2 linked regions of the Butyricimonas faecalis genome follow. The protein of the gene in region 2 binds, or shares a complex with, the protein of the main gene of each other region. Links are inferred from orthologs where the notes say so. Each region holds a gene or a part of one and is shown on either strand. Other genes may lie near its edges.

Region 1 (5,491 bases), 1.0 Mb from region 2 along the record:
CGGTTTTGATAGCCTCCGCCACTTGTTTAAAATCGTACCCCTCTTTCAGTTCCACATAGACCATCCGGCGATGGATTCCCGTACCTAGCGGGATTGTCATGGACAACGCAGCTTTCACGCCTTCAACGGCCTTCACGGCAACCGTGTGTCCCATGCTCATGCCGGGACCGAAATTCGTATAAGTAATCCCTTTGGGGGCACAAGCCTCTAACAAAGCACGAACGACAGAATCACTTCCCGGGTCCCATCCCGCGGAGATAACAGATACTTTTCCATGCTTTTTAGCAATCTCTCCCAGACGTTTATGCAAACCGGAAATCTCCGTGTGAATATCAAAACTATCCACCGTGTTAATCCCCATAGCCAGAATTTTCGAGGCATACGACTCCACACTACGGGTCGGTGTACACAAAATTGCCACATCTACATCCTTGATTTGAGCAATATCCGACACGACAATATAGTCCTTCAATTCAGCCGGCACGTTCGTTGCGTCCCGACGTACTACTCCTGCTACTTCAAAGTCGGGGGCAGTTTGCAGTGCTTCAAGCACATACTTGCCAATATTCCCATACCCGACAATGGCTGCTCTAATTTTTTTCATCTGTTTTTTGCTTTTTAAATTAACATTGCAAATTACGAAATAAAATTTTTTTTGACAAAATACAAACACATCATTTCCATCCATTTGTTAAACTTTCAACACCTATTTCTCCATCATATCAAAATACAACATCATTTACTCCATCCATCCTTTCACTTTAGCTATATCCGTTATGCCAAGCTAAAAAACGCCCCTTTCACAAAACTCTTAAAAAGACTTATATTCTCATCCAAGCGATGAAATAAAGAAGAATTTCTTTTTTTTATTGTCAAAAACGGCTAATTTTGCTTTTCGTTTTTAATAACAAACAGTTACAGAATAAATACATAAAAATCTATTATGGCAGAGAATGTAAACGAAAAGCTTTTCAGTGAATTTGCGCCCAACACGACTCAAGAGTGGAAGGACAAAGTCATTGCAGACCTAAAAGGGGCTGACTTCGATAAAAAGCTGGTTTGGAGAACAAACGAGGGATTCAACGTGCAACCGATGTACCGGTTGGAGAATATGAAAGACCTCAAGAATTTAGAGTGCTTCCCGGGAGAATATCCTTTCGTGAGAGGTAACAAGAAAAACAACAACGAATGGTTCGTTCGTCAAGACATCGTGGTAGAGGATGTGGTTGAAGCGAACAAGAAAGCGTTGGATGTTCTGAACAAGGGTGTTGACTCGCTCGGGTTCGTGCTTTCAAATTGCAAGAACTTCACGAAAGCCGATATGGCCGCCTTGTTGAAAGACATTTGCTTGGAATGTATCGAGATTAACTTCGTTGTATGCTGCAACAAAGCTGCCATCTTGAACATGTTCAAAGAGTACGTTGCAGAGAAAGGATTCAACCCTGAAAAAATACAGGGAGGTATAAATATCGATCCGATCAGCAAACTTGTTTTAGAAGGAAAATTCTGTGACCCGAATCCATTCAACGTGGTTAAGGAAACAACGGAAAGCTCTGCCGAAATGAAAAACTTCAAGACGATTGAGGTAGGTGGATACGTTTTCAATAATTCCGGAGCATCCATCGTTCAGGAATTAGGATTCAGTTTGGCTGCTGGAGTAGAATACCTTGATAAATTAACCGATGCAGGTATGGACGTGAAGGACATCGCTCCTCGTATGCGTTTCCACTTCGCTACCGGTTCCAAATATTTCATAGAGATTGCCAAATTAAGAGCAGCTCGTTACTTGTGGGCACACATCGTGAAAGCTTACAATCCTTGCTGTGACTGCGTTTGCAAAATGAATATTCACGCGGAAACATCAGAATGGAACAAGACGGTTTACGACCCGAACGTGAACATGCTTCGTACTCAAACGGAAACCATGTCCGCAACGATCGGTGGTGTTGACTCGTTCACGGTTCACCCGTATGATGATATCTTCGAAAAAACCAATGATTTTTCTGAAAGAATCGCTCGTAACCAACAATTATTGTTGAAAGAAGAATCACACTTCGACAAGATCGTTGACCCTGCCGGAGGTTCATATTATATCGAGGAATTAACCCAATTCATCGCCGAGGCTGCTTGGAAACTCTTCTTGGAAGTACAGGAACAAGGCGGTATGGTAAAAGCACTTGAATCAGGATTCGTACAAGCTGCCGTGAAAGCTACTGCACAGAAGAGAGATCAGGATATCGCTAACCGGAAAGAAAACTTCTTGGGTACGAACCAATTCCCGAATTTCAACGAAAAAATGGATAAAGAGCTTTGCGCTTGCATCCTAGAGCCGGAAGACAAAACCGCTCCCGACGCTGTTATTGAAACGTTGAAACCCTACCGTGGAACCCAGGCTTTCGAGGCTATGCGTATCAGAACCGATATGTTCACGAAAGAACAAGGTCGTCGCCCGGTTGTTTACATGTTCCCGATGGGTAATTTGGCTATGCGTAAAGCAAGAGCCCAATTCGCTTGCAACTTCTTCGCTTGCGCCGGATTCCAAGTAATGGATAACAATGGTTTCAAAACGGTTGAAGAAGGAGCTAAAGCCTGCATGGACAACAAAGCCGATATCGTGGTTATCTGTAGCTCGGATGACGAATACGCTACAATCGCTCCGGAAGTATATGCAGCAATGAAAGACAAAGCAATCATCGTTGTTGCCGGTAACCCGGAATGCAGACCCCAACTGGAAGAAATCGGTATCAAGAACTATGTTCACGTGAAATGTAACGTGTTGGAAGACTTGAAAGCATACCAACAAAAATTGGGAATTAAGTAATTGACGATTTTAGATTAACGATTTTAGATTAACGGACAAAACCGAAAACATCAAGAATCATAAATCAAAAATCATAAATCAAAAATTGAAAGATGAAACCAAATTTCAAAGATATAAATATCAAGTCAACAGAAAAAGCTACCACTACTGCTACAGAGTGGGAAAAAGCGAATCATATCGAGAAGAACTGGTTGACACCCGAGCTAATACCGGTAAAACCCGTGTACACGGCTGAAGATTTAAAAGGGATGGAACATTTGGATTACGTTGCCGGTATCCCTCCCTATTTACGTGGTCCCTATTCAGGAATGTACCCTATGCGTCCGTGGACAATCCGTCAGTATGCCGGATTCTCTACCGCTGAAGAATCGAATGCATTCTATCGTCGTAACTTGGCTGCCGGACAGAAAGGTTTGTCCGTGGCATTCGACTTGGCTACCCACCGCGGATATGACTCTGATCACCCGCGTGTAATCGGTGACGTGGGTAAAGCCGGAGTTGCCGTAGACTCTATCATGGATATGAAGATTTTGTTCGATCAAATTCCATTGGACAAGATGTCTGTATCCATGACGATGAATGGTGCCGTACTTCCTATCTTGGCATTCTATATTGTTGCCGGACTAGAACAAGGTGCTACTCTAGACCAATTACAAGGAACGATCCAGAACGATATCTTGAAAGAGTTCATGGTGCGTAACACTTATATCTACCCGCCGAAGTTCTCTATGAAGATCATCGCTGACATCTTCGAATATACTTCCAAGAATATGCCGAAGTTCAACTCAATCTCTATCTCTGGATACCACATGCAAGAAGCAGGTGCTACCGCTGATATCGAGTTGGCATACACTTTGGCCGACGGTTTGGAATATTTACGTGCCGGAGTTAATGCAGGAATGGACATTGACGCATTCGCTCCCCGTTTGTCATTCTTCTGGGCTATCGGTATGAACCATTTCATGGAAATCGCCAAGATGAGAGCCGGACGTTTGTTGTGGGCTAAGATCGTTAAACAATTCAACCCGAAAAACCCGAAATCTTTGGCATTGCGTACTCACAGCCAGACTTCAGGTTGGTCATTGACCGAGCAGGATCCGTTCAACAACGTGGGTCGTACTTGTATCGAGGCCATGGGTGCTGCCTTGGGGCATACGCAATCATTGCATACCAACGCATTGGATGAGGCTATCGCTCTTCCGACAGACTTCTCCGCTCGTATCGCTCGTAATACCCAGATCTATATCCAGGATGAAACAACCGTATGTAAATCCATCGACCCGTGGGGAGGTTCTTACTATGTTGAGAGCTTGACTAAAGAGTTGGTAGAAAAAGCATGGGCCCACATCCAGGAGATCGAGAAATTGGGTGGGATGGCTAAAGCGATCGAATCCGGTATTCCGAAATTACGTATCGAAGAAGCTGCCGCTCGTACACAAGCTCGTATTGATAGTGGCGAACAAACAATCGTGGGTACAAACAAATATCGTCTGGAGAAAGAAGATCCGATCGACATTCTTGAAGTGGACAACACGGCAGTACGTGAGGCTCAGATCCGTCGTTTGCACGAATTGAAAGCTAACCGTAACCAAGCTGAAGTTGACGCTGCATTGGAAGCCATTACCCGTTGTGCTGAAACCGGCGAGGGTAACTTGTTGGAATTGGCAGTCGACGCAGCCAAGAAGAGAGCTTCTTTGGGAGAAATCTCTTATGCATGTGAAAAAGTTGTAGGACGTTATAAAGCAGTTATCAGAACCGTGAGCGGAGTATATTCTAGCATTGCCAAGGAAGACGAAGACTTCCAGAAAGCAAAACAATTGGCTGACCAATTTGCAGAAATGACAGGACGTCGTCCGCGTATCATGATCGCTAAAATGGGTCAGGACGGACACGACCGTGGAGCTAAAGTTGTTGCCACCGGTTATGCAGACCTCGGCTTCGACGTGGATATGGGACCGTTGTTCCAAACCCCGGAAGAAACCGCAAAACAAGCCGTTGAAAACGACGTACATGTTGTCGGAGTATCTTCTCTGGCAGCCGGACACAAAACGCTTGTACCTGCCGTTATCGCAGAATTAAAGAAATTGGGACGTGAAGACATCCTCGTTTACGTGGGTGGTGTTATTCCTCACCAAGATTATCAATTCTTGTTCGATGCAGGGGCTGTCGCCGTATTCGGTCCCGGAACCAAGGTATCCAAGAGTGCAATCCAAATTCTTGAAATTTTGATTGACTTGGCTAAGAAATAATCAAATGCATTAAGCAAAAGAAGGGAGTTCACAAGACTCCCTTTTTTGCTAAAAACTCTTATTCTACACCTATCCACGAAATTATTTTTCTGAAAACCATTATAATTTCTCGTTTCCCTCATTCAAAATTTGTAAACACATTGAATTTCTGTATATTTGCCACTATAAAAAAGTGTCCATGAATTCATCCGAATCCATATTAGACTTATTCAAAAAAGACGAAAATAGGGCATTTCAGCTACTTTTCAATCGATATTATGATAACTTATTGCTATATTGTTATCATATCTCGGGCAACTTGGAAGCAGCGGAAGATATTGTACAAGATTGTTTTATCAACTTATGGAATAGTAAAAGACTCGTTTCTTTCACCGGAGATTTAGACCGTTTTATTTTTAAAATGATTAAAAACCGTTCCCTT
Region 2 (8,106 bases):
TACGTTGAGGACGATGGGTAAGAAGGAGGTGCTGATGCTGTAACGCAGTAGGGCGAAGCCGTGCGCCTTTATTGTTAATGTCATTTCTTTCGGCGGCTCGGAAACAAGTAGTTTTCCCTTGGGAAGTTCCGTGTACTTTATCGGGTAAGAAATTTCCGTGGTGTACTCTTTGTTCAGCGCGTTTAGAAACCACAGGACGGTTGCGATGATAACGCAGACACCGTATGTGATCACGTTACGCTTGATGTGCAGTTCTTGGGATGAACCGAAATAACCGAGTATTTTACCGATAAGACCACGCATAGGCTGGAAGAGTTACAAGTTGCAGGTTACAAGTTGCAAGGTACAAAGAACGAAATTTGTAACCGGAGAACTTGTAACCTGTAACTAAAATTATTTGCTAGCCGGAACGTCCGTCATGTCTTTCACGATGGCTTCCTTGCTTACTTTTAATCTGGCTTGACTTTCTACTTCAATGATAACGGTAAAGTCGTTGATCTCGACAATTTTCCCGAAGATACCGCCGGTAGTCATGACTTTGTCGCCTTTTTTCAACTCATCCCGGTATTTTTTCAATTCTTTTTGTCTTTTCATCTGGGGTCTGATCATGAAGAACCAGAATACGATGACAATTAATATAAGAGGTAAGAATTGCATGAATGCATTACCTTGTGTAGCCGTTTGTTGTAATGTTAACATGAAAATTGTGTTCATAATTTTACTTTTTTATTTATTCTTGATATTTGCGATTATTTTTAGTTCAATCACTTTTTCCGGAACGTTTGCAAAGATATTAATTACTTTGTATTGTTTACCATATCTGCCCGAAGAGTTAAATTCAACTTCGATTTTTCCTTCTCCTCCGGGAGGAATCGGTTTTTTGTCATACTTGGGGGTGGTGCAACCGCAACTGGCTTCCACGTTGTGAATGACAAGGCTTTTGGTGCCCGTGTTTTTGAAATGGAACGTGTGCGAGACGATTTCTCCTTCTTGCAGGTCGCCAAAGTTGAATGATTTTTGGGGAAATTCAATTTTGGCAATGGCGTTGGAATCATTCACGTTGGTGGGGGTGTTTGCTTCCTGTTCGTTTTGTTTTTTACTTTTGCTGTCACATGAGCAGGCCAGCATGATTCCTAAAAAGATGTAAAATAGTCCCTTCAGCATATGCAATTAATTTGACAACGAAAATACGACATAATATTTAAAAAATGAGATGCCTCATGGAATAATTTTTATCCTTGATGTATTGCATGGTTTCAATGCCGATGTCGAGGTGTTGCCGGACGAAGTTTTGCGTGACGATTTTATCTGATTCTGATGTTTTTATACCGTCGGAGATCATGGGTCTGTCGGATATCAGGAGTAAGGCTCCCGTCGGTATGCGGTTGGCGAATCCGACGGTGAATATCGTTGCGGTTTCCATGTCCACGGCCAAGGCGCGTGTTTTTATCAGGTATTCTTTGAAATTCTCGTCGAATTCCCATACTCGTCTGTTGGTGGTGTACACGACTCCCGTGTAGTATTGCCTGTCATGGTTTGTGATGATTTTTGAACAGGCTTTCTGGACGCTGAAAGAGGGTAGGGCAGGGACTTCTTTGGGCATGTAGTCGTTGGATGTTCCCTCTCCTTTGATGGCGGCAATGGGAAGGATGTAGTCCCCTTCATGGTGCTTGGCTTTCAGTCCCCCGCATTTCCCGATGAATAGTACGGCTTCCGGTTCGATGGCGGAAAGTAAGTCCAAAACGGTGGCAGCGTTAGCACTGCCCATTCCGAAATTGATCATGGTGATCCCGTCGTGCGAGACATTGGGCATGTTTTTATCCTCCCCGATGATGGGTGCGTTGAATTTTTCTGCGAATAGTTCCAGGTAGTAATCAAAGTTGGTGAGGATGATATGTTTTGAAAAATCTTCCAAAGCCCGTCCCGTGTACCGGGGTAACCAATCCTCCACAATATCTTTTTTTGTTTTCATGTTCATCATGTTGTCGGTCGGAAAATTTGAGAATGGAATATCTCATTTCCTATTTTTCGTTATTTATCATTATTTTTGCAGCCTTAAAAGTAAGATATTATTGCCGAATGACAAAAAAAATGGCCATCGAAAATTCTCGAGACATGGTAGAGAAGCTAAAAGAAATTAGGATTGAGGATTACACGTATGATTTGCCCGACGAGCGGATTGCCAAGTTTCCCTTGGAAAATCGGGAGGCGTCGAAGTTGTTGATTTATGAGGAGGGCAGGATTGAAGAGAGGCATTTTTACGAGGTGCCGGAAATCCTGGATGCCGGGAAGATGTTGGTGTTTAATAACACGAAGGTGATTTATGCCCGGATGCTTTTTCAGAAAGTTACGGGAGCTGTAATTGAGGTTTTCTGTTTGGAACCCTACCGGCCTTCTGACTACGTGCAGAGTTTTGCTGCTTACGGGAGGTGCGAGTGGAAGTGTATGGTCGGAAACTTGAAGAAATGGAAGGAGGGGACAATTTTTTGCCATTACCGGTTTGAGGGGAAAGAGTATCAGTTGGCTGCCACGTTGAAGTGTCGCGAAGAAAATGATGTTATCGTGGAATTTACGTGGGACACCCCGGCCAGTTTCAGTGAAGTGCTGGAGTGTTGCGGGCGTATCCCGATTCCGCCATACTTGAACCGGGAGTCGGAAGAGGATGACAAGATTCGCTACCAAACGGTGTATTCCAAGAACGAGGGATCGGTGGCCGCCCCGACTGCCGGGTTGCATTTCAGTATCCCCGTGTTGAAAGCCTTGCGGGAAAAAGGGATAACGATCGAGGAGTTGACCTTGCACGTGGGAGCGGGAACATTTCGTCCCGTGAAAAGCGAGACCATCGGGGGACACGATATGCACACGGAACACATTTCCGTTCGGCGGGAGGTCGTGGAGCATTTGCGTGCTCATCCGGAAAATATAGTTGCCGTGGGAACTACATCCGTCCGTACGCTGGAAAGTTTGTATTGGATGGGGGTGAAACGAATTTTGGGAGACGAGAATTTCAATTCCTTGGGACAGTGGGAAGCTTACGACTTACCTTCCGGTTATTCGTTGAAAGAGTCGATGACGGCTTTGCTGGGCTGGTTTGATGAGCGGGATGCCGAGTTGTTGAAGGCGAAGACTACGATTATTATTGTTCCCGGTTATTCGTACCGGGTGATTACGGCGATGTTTACCAATTTCCATCAGCCGCAGAGTACATTATTATTATTGGTAGCGGCGGCTATCGGGGATGATTGGCACAAAGTGTATGATTATGCCTTGGCTCACGATTTCCGTTTTTTGAGTTATGGGGATAGTAGTTTGTTGAAAGTAAGAAAAGATAAAAAGTGATCGCGTGAAAAGTTTGAACTTACCTCCTTTCGAGTACAAGGTGAAAAAGCAGAACGGGCAGGTCTGGATTTTCGATATTATCCGGAAAAGATATGTCGTGTTGACTCCGGAAGAGTGGGTGAGGCAGCATTTTATTCATTTTTTGATCGAGAGTAAGGGGTATCCTGCCCAGCTGATTGCTGTCGAGAAAGAGATTCAAGTGTGTGGCATGAAGCGGCGTTTTGATTTGGTGTGTTATGATCGGCAGGCGGTTCCTTATCTTATTGTGGAGTGTAAGGCGCCCTCGGTGGCCTTGTCGCAAGTTGTTTTTGATCAGGCATTCCAGTATAATTTGTCTATTGCAGCTCGTTTTATCGCGATAACGAACGGGTGTCTGCATTTTTGCGGGGAAATTTCCGGGGATGGAAAATTTCAAATGTTAGCTGAGATTCCGAATTTTCGCGGGTAAGTTTAAATGAATTGAACATGTCCCCGGCATCGCTTGGGCGATGCCGACGGGGGTATAATATGTTCTTGTACGTGCCATGGGGAACCCTAGAGGCGGACGTTGAATTTTTTTAGACTGTATTGTTGCAATTATAGTTGCGTGTCTTTTTTGAAATAGTTGTCTAACAAGCGGAATGCGGCGGCGAAGGAACTTTCTTCGTTGTGCTGCACTTTTTCTTCCGCTTCTTTTATTTGTTCTTTTTGACTTTGATAGAAACGATTTCTCAGTTGTTCATCGATGGTTTCATACATCCAATATTTGGCTTGTTCACTGCGACGGATATCGAAATATTTGTTTTGTTGGGTTTCACTGCAGTAATGTAGTATGTTTTCCCATATTTCTTTTATTCCGGTTTTCTCGTAGGCGGAACAGGTCATCACTTTGGGTTCTACGCCGGATTCGTGAGGCGGGAACAGATGAAGTGCATTTTGTAACTGAACTTTAGCGAGTTCTGCACGGGTGATGTTGTTTCCATCTGCTTTGTTGATGATGATACTGTCGGCCATCTCCATGATTCCTCGCTTGATTCCTTGTAATTCGTCTCCCGCACCGGCAATCTGTACTAGCAGGAAGAAGTCGACCATGGAGTGTACGGCGGTTTCACTTTGTCCGACTCCCACGGTTTCGATCAGGATGATATCAAATCCGGCAGCTTCGCATAATAGCATGGCTTCCCTTGTTTTGCGAGCGACGCCACCTAAAGAGCCTGCTGATGGGGAAGGACGAATGTAGGCATGCGGGTCGCATGATAATTCTTCCATGCGGGTTTTGTCTCCCAGGATGCTTCCTTTTGAACGTTCACTACTGGGGTCGATGGCCAGTACGGCGATCTTGTGCCCCTCTTGCGTGAGGAATTTTCCAAAAGCTTCGATGAAGGTACTTTTCCCAGCTCCGGGTACTCCCGTGATTCCGATACGGACGGATTTGCCCGTGTTCGGGAGGCACCGGTTAATAACCTCCTGCGCCATGGCTTGGTGGTCGATGCGGGCGCTTTCCACAAGGGTGATGGCTTGGCTTAAAATATTGATGTCTCCCCGGAAGATCCCGGTTACGTATTCATCTGCAGTCAGCGTTTTTTTCTTTAAATGTTTTAGTCTTTCTGCAATAGCCGGATTCACCGGATCCGGTTGTTCGATGCCTTTATTTACGGCTAAACTTTCGTAACAAGCGTCATTTTCGGGATGTTCTATATTTTGTTGCATGGCGTTTTAAATTAATCTTTTGACAAAGATAGGGTTAATGTGGGGAAGTTGCAAGTAAAAATGTGATATGGTTTGTTGCTTTAGAAGGAGTGTTAAAGCATAAGTTCCACGTTACTTGATGAAATGTGTTTGTACGGATGGGGTGTGAAACTTGGATAACGTGTAAAAAAATAGCTTGGGAATTTCCCAAGCTATTTCCTTGATATGTCTGTTTTTATTTTTTCGCATGCATGATGGCAGCCTGTGCGGCGGCCAAACGAGCGATAGGCACACGGAACGGTGAACATGAAACGTAGTCCATACCCACTTTGTCACAGAAGATCACGGAAGAGGGTTCTCCACCATGTTCTCCACAGATTCCAAGTTTCAACTTGCTGTTGGTTGAACGTCCTTTTTGGGCACCCATTTGAACTAATTGTCCAACACCTTCTTGATCCAATACAGCGAACGGATCGGTCTTCAAGATACCTTTCTTGATGTATTCCGGTAAGAATTTACCAGCGTCATCACGAGAGTATCCGAAAGTCATTTGTGTCAAGTCGTTGGTACCAAATGAGAAGAATTCGGCAACTTCAGCAATCTGATCTGCGGTTAATGCAGCACGGGGAATTTCGATCATGGTTCCTACCATGTAATCTACTTTCACTCCTTTTTCTGCGAATACCACATCGGCTGTGCAACGGATGATGTTCGCTTGTTGTTTTAATTCTTTCACGGTACCAACCAGCGGGACCATGATTTCCGGTTTGGGGTTGAAGCCTTTCAGTTTCAAGTTACAAGCCGCTTCAATGATGGCACGGGCCTGCATTTCGGTGATTTCTGGGTAAGTAATACCTAAACGGCAACCACGGTGGCCTAACATCGGGTTGAATTCGTGTAGAGCCTCCACTTTTTCTTTAACAACTTCTGCTGAAATACCCAGTTTTTCAGCCATGTATTTTTGAGATTCCGGTTCATTCGGGGTGAATTCGTGTAATGGCGGGTCTAACAAACGGATGGTAACTCCAAACCCGTCCATAGCCTCAAGGATTCCTTCGAAGTCACTTCTTTGCATCGGAAGGATTTTGGACAAAGCAATACGACGTTGTTCAACGGTATCAGACAAAATCATTTCACGCATTGCATCGATACGGTCTCCCTCGAAGAACATGTGTTCTGTACGGCAAAGACCAACACCTTTGGCACCGAAATCACGTGCTACTTTGGCATCACGAGGTGTGTCAGCATTGGTTCTTACGTACATACGGGTGTGTTTCTCTGCCAAATCCATGATGGTTTTGAAATCATGATCCAGAGAGGCTTCCGCTGTGGCAACCTTGCCCAAGTAAACTTCTCCGGTAGAACCATTCAAAGAGATCCAGTCGCCTTCGTTGATGGTAATGCCTTTCACGGTAAAGGTACGTTTGTGGTAATCAACAACGATTTCTCCGGCTCCGGAAACACAGCATTTACCCATACCGCGGGCAACAACGGCCGCGTGAGAGGTCATACCTCCGCGAGCGGTAAGGATTCCTTCGGAAACATTCATTCCGCGTAAATCTTCGGGAGAAGTTTCCAAACGAACTAATACTACTTGTTCACCTCTGTTTTTCCACTCTTCAGCCTCGTCAGCAAAGAATACTACACGTCCGCAAGCGGCACCCGGAGATGCCGGTAAACCTTTGGTTAATACTTTTGCTTTGGATTGTGCTTCTTTGTCGAATACCGGGTGAAGTAATTCATCCAGCTTAGCTGCTTCAAGGCGAAGAAGTGCGGTTTCTTCATTGATCATGCCTTGTTCAAGCATGTCAACAGCCATTTTTACCATAGCCGTACCGGTACGTTTCCCGTTACGGGTTTGCAACATCCATAATTTACCGTTTTGGATGGTAAATTCAAGGTCTTGCATATCGTGGAAATAGTCTTCCAATTTTTGTTGAACAGCATTTAATTCAGCGTAAGCGGTTGGCATGGATTCTTCCAATGAAGGATATTTGGCGGCACGCTCTTCTTCTGAAATATTCTGCATTTTAGCCCAACGGCGAGATCCCTCAATGGTAATCTCCTGCGGGGTACGGATACCGGCAACAACGTCTTCTCCCTGGGCGTTGATCAGGTACTCTCCGTTGAAAATATCTTCTCCGGTAGCGGCATCACGCGTGAAAGCAACTCCGGTAGCGGAATTGTTACCCATGTTTCCGTAAACCATGGCTTGAACGTTCACTGCAGTACCCCATTCTTCCGGAATCTGATTCAACTGACGATACAGAACGGCACGTTCCGTCATCCATGAATCGAACACGGCGCAGATGGCTCCCCATAATTGCTCCCACGGGCAGGTCGGGAAGTCTTTACCGGTTTTGGTTTTAACGACAATTTTGAAACGACGAACAAGTTCTTGCAGGTCTTCAGCCGAGAATTCGGTGTCGTTAGAAATATTTTTTTCTGCTTTTAATTTGTCAATTTCAACTTCGAACGGGTTGTGTTCGCCTTTTCCGGCAGCAACACCCATCACAACATCTCCATACATTTGTACGAAACGACGGTATGAATCCCATGCGAATCTGGCGTTACCTGATTTTTCTGCCACGATTTTAACGGCATCATCATTCATTCCCAAGTTCAACACGGTATCCATCATACCCGGCATGGATACTCTGGCGCCGGAACGTACGGAAACTAAAAGAGGGAAAGCCTCTCCTTTTGATCCAAATTTGGCATTCATTAACTTTTCTGTAGCTGCAATGCCGGCTTTAACGTCATTCTCGATTAATTTTACGACAGCGTCTCTTCCTTCTTGATTATAAAGGGTACAAACTTCTGTTGTAATAGTAAAACCTGCAGGAACAGGAACTCCGATGAGATTCATTTCGGCAAGATTGGCGCCTTTACCACCTAGCAGGTTTCTCATGTCTGCTTTTCCTTCTGCTTTTCCGTCACCAAAGGTGTAAACGTACTTCGTACTCATAATTCTGTTAGATTTTTGCGTTTACCTCCTGACATTCAGGAGTGATTGTTTATAGATCATTCTTTTCTCAAAATTTTCATCTTGGAGTACAAAGATAATTTTTTTCTTGAATATATAAATAGAAAAAAATG

Evidence for each region. Proteins that work in one complex are often made in the same cells at the same time.
Region 1: the proteins of meaB (region 2) and scpA are in contact, whole or in part, in a crystal structure (PDB 8DPB), measured with the Methylorubrum extorquens proteins. The link is inferred for Butyricimonas faecalis from one-to-one orthologs. Residues at the interface, in SOR26638.1 of Methylorubrum extorquens: Arg20, Ala21, Ala24, Arg25, Thr28, Ser32, Arg33, Arg34, His37, Thr98, Gly99, Gly100, Ser101, Ile102, Leu103, Lys106, Thr107, Ala110, Ala113, Ile114, Asp115, Arg116, Ala118, Phe119, Ile120, Arg121, Pro122, Pro124; in SOR27001.1 of Methylorubrum extorquens: Glu577, Glu578, Asn579, Asp580, Gly581, Arg582, Arg583, Arg585, His596, Ala604, Ser605, Ala608, Asp609, Gly611, Phe612, Asp613, Val614, Asp615, Ile616, Gly617, Pro618, Leu619, Glu625, Arg628, Gln629, Val631, Glu632, Asn633, Asp634, Glu661.

What each region holds. Positions count from the first base shown.
Region 1 is NZ_CP032819.1:2,930,301-2,935,791, forward strand. What follows is about bases 2,597-5,491. They hold scpA (methylmalonyl-CoA mutase), read left to right. Parts: upstream 2,597-2,913; coding sequence 2,914-5,070; downstream 5,071-5,491. Other genes in these bases: mutA (methylmalonyl-CoA mutase small subunit), read left to right, coding at 2,597-2,821; D8S85_RS12625 (RNA polymerase sigma factor), read left to right, coding at 5,249-5,491. In the rest of the region: D8S85_RS12610 (diaminopimelate dehydrogenase), read right to left, coding at 1-604; more of mutA, read left to right, coding at 944-2,596. UniProt on the Escherichia coli protein: Catalyzes the interconversion of succinyl-CoA and methylmalonyl-CoA. Could be part of a pathway that converts succinate to propionate.
Region 2 is NZ_CP032819.1:1,918,719-1,926,824, reverse strand. What follows is about bases 2,973-5,884. They hold meaB (methylmalonyl Co-A mutase-associated GTPase MeaB), read right to left. Parts: upstream 5,029-5,884; coding sequence 3,916-5,028; downstream 2,973-3,915. Other genes in these bases: ppdK (pyruvate, phosphate dikinase), read right to left, coding at 5,243-5,884; D8S85_RS08555 (type I restriction enzyme HsdR N-terminal domain-containing protein), read left to right, coding at 3,344-3,787; D8S85_RS08560 (S-adenosylmethionine:tRNA ribosyltransferase-isomerase), read left to right, coding at 2,973-3,339. In the rest of the region: D8S85_RS08580 (CdaR family protein), read right to left, coding at 1-303; preprotein translocase subunit YajC, read right to left, coding at 394-714; D8S85_RS08570 (DUF1573 domain-containing protein), read right to left, coding at 727-1,164; D8S85_RS08565 (AMP nucleosidase), read right to left, coding at 1,202-1,972; more of D8S85_RS08560, read left to right, coding at 2,116-2,972; more of ppdK, read right to left, coding at 5,885-7,975. UniProt on the Escherichia coli protein: Binds and hydrolyzes GTP. Likely functions as a G-protein chaperone that assists AdoCbl cofactor delivery to the methylmalonyl-CoA mutase (MCM) ScpA and reactivation of the enzyme during catalysis.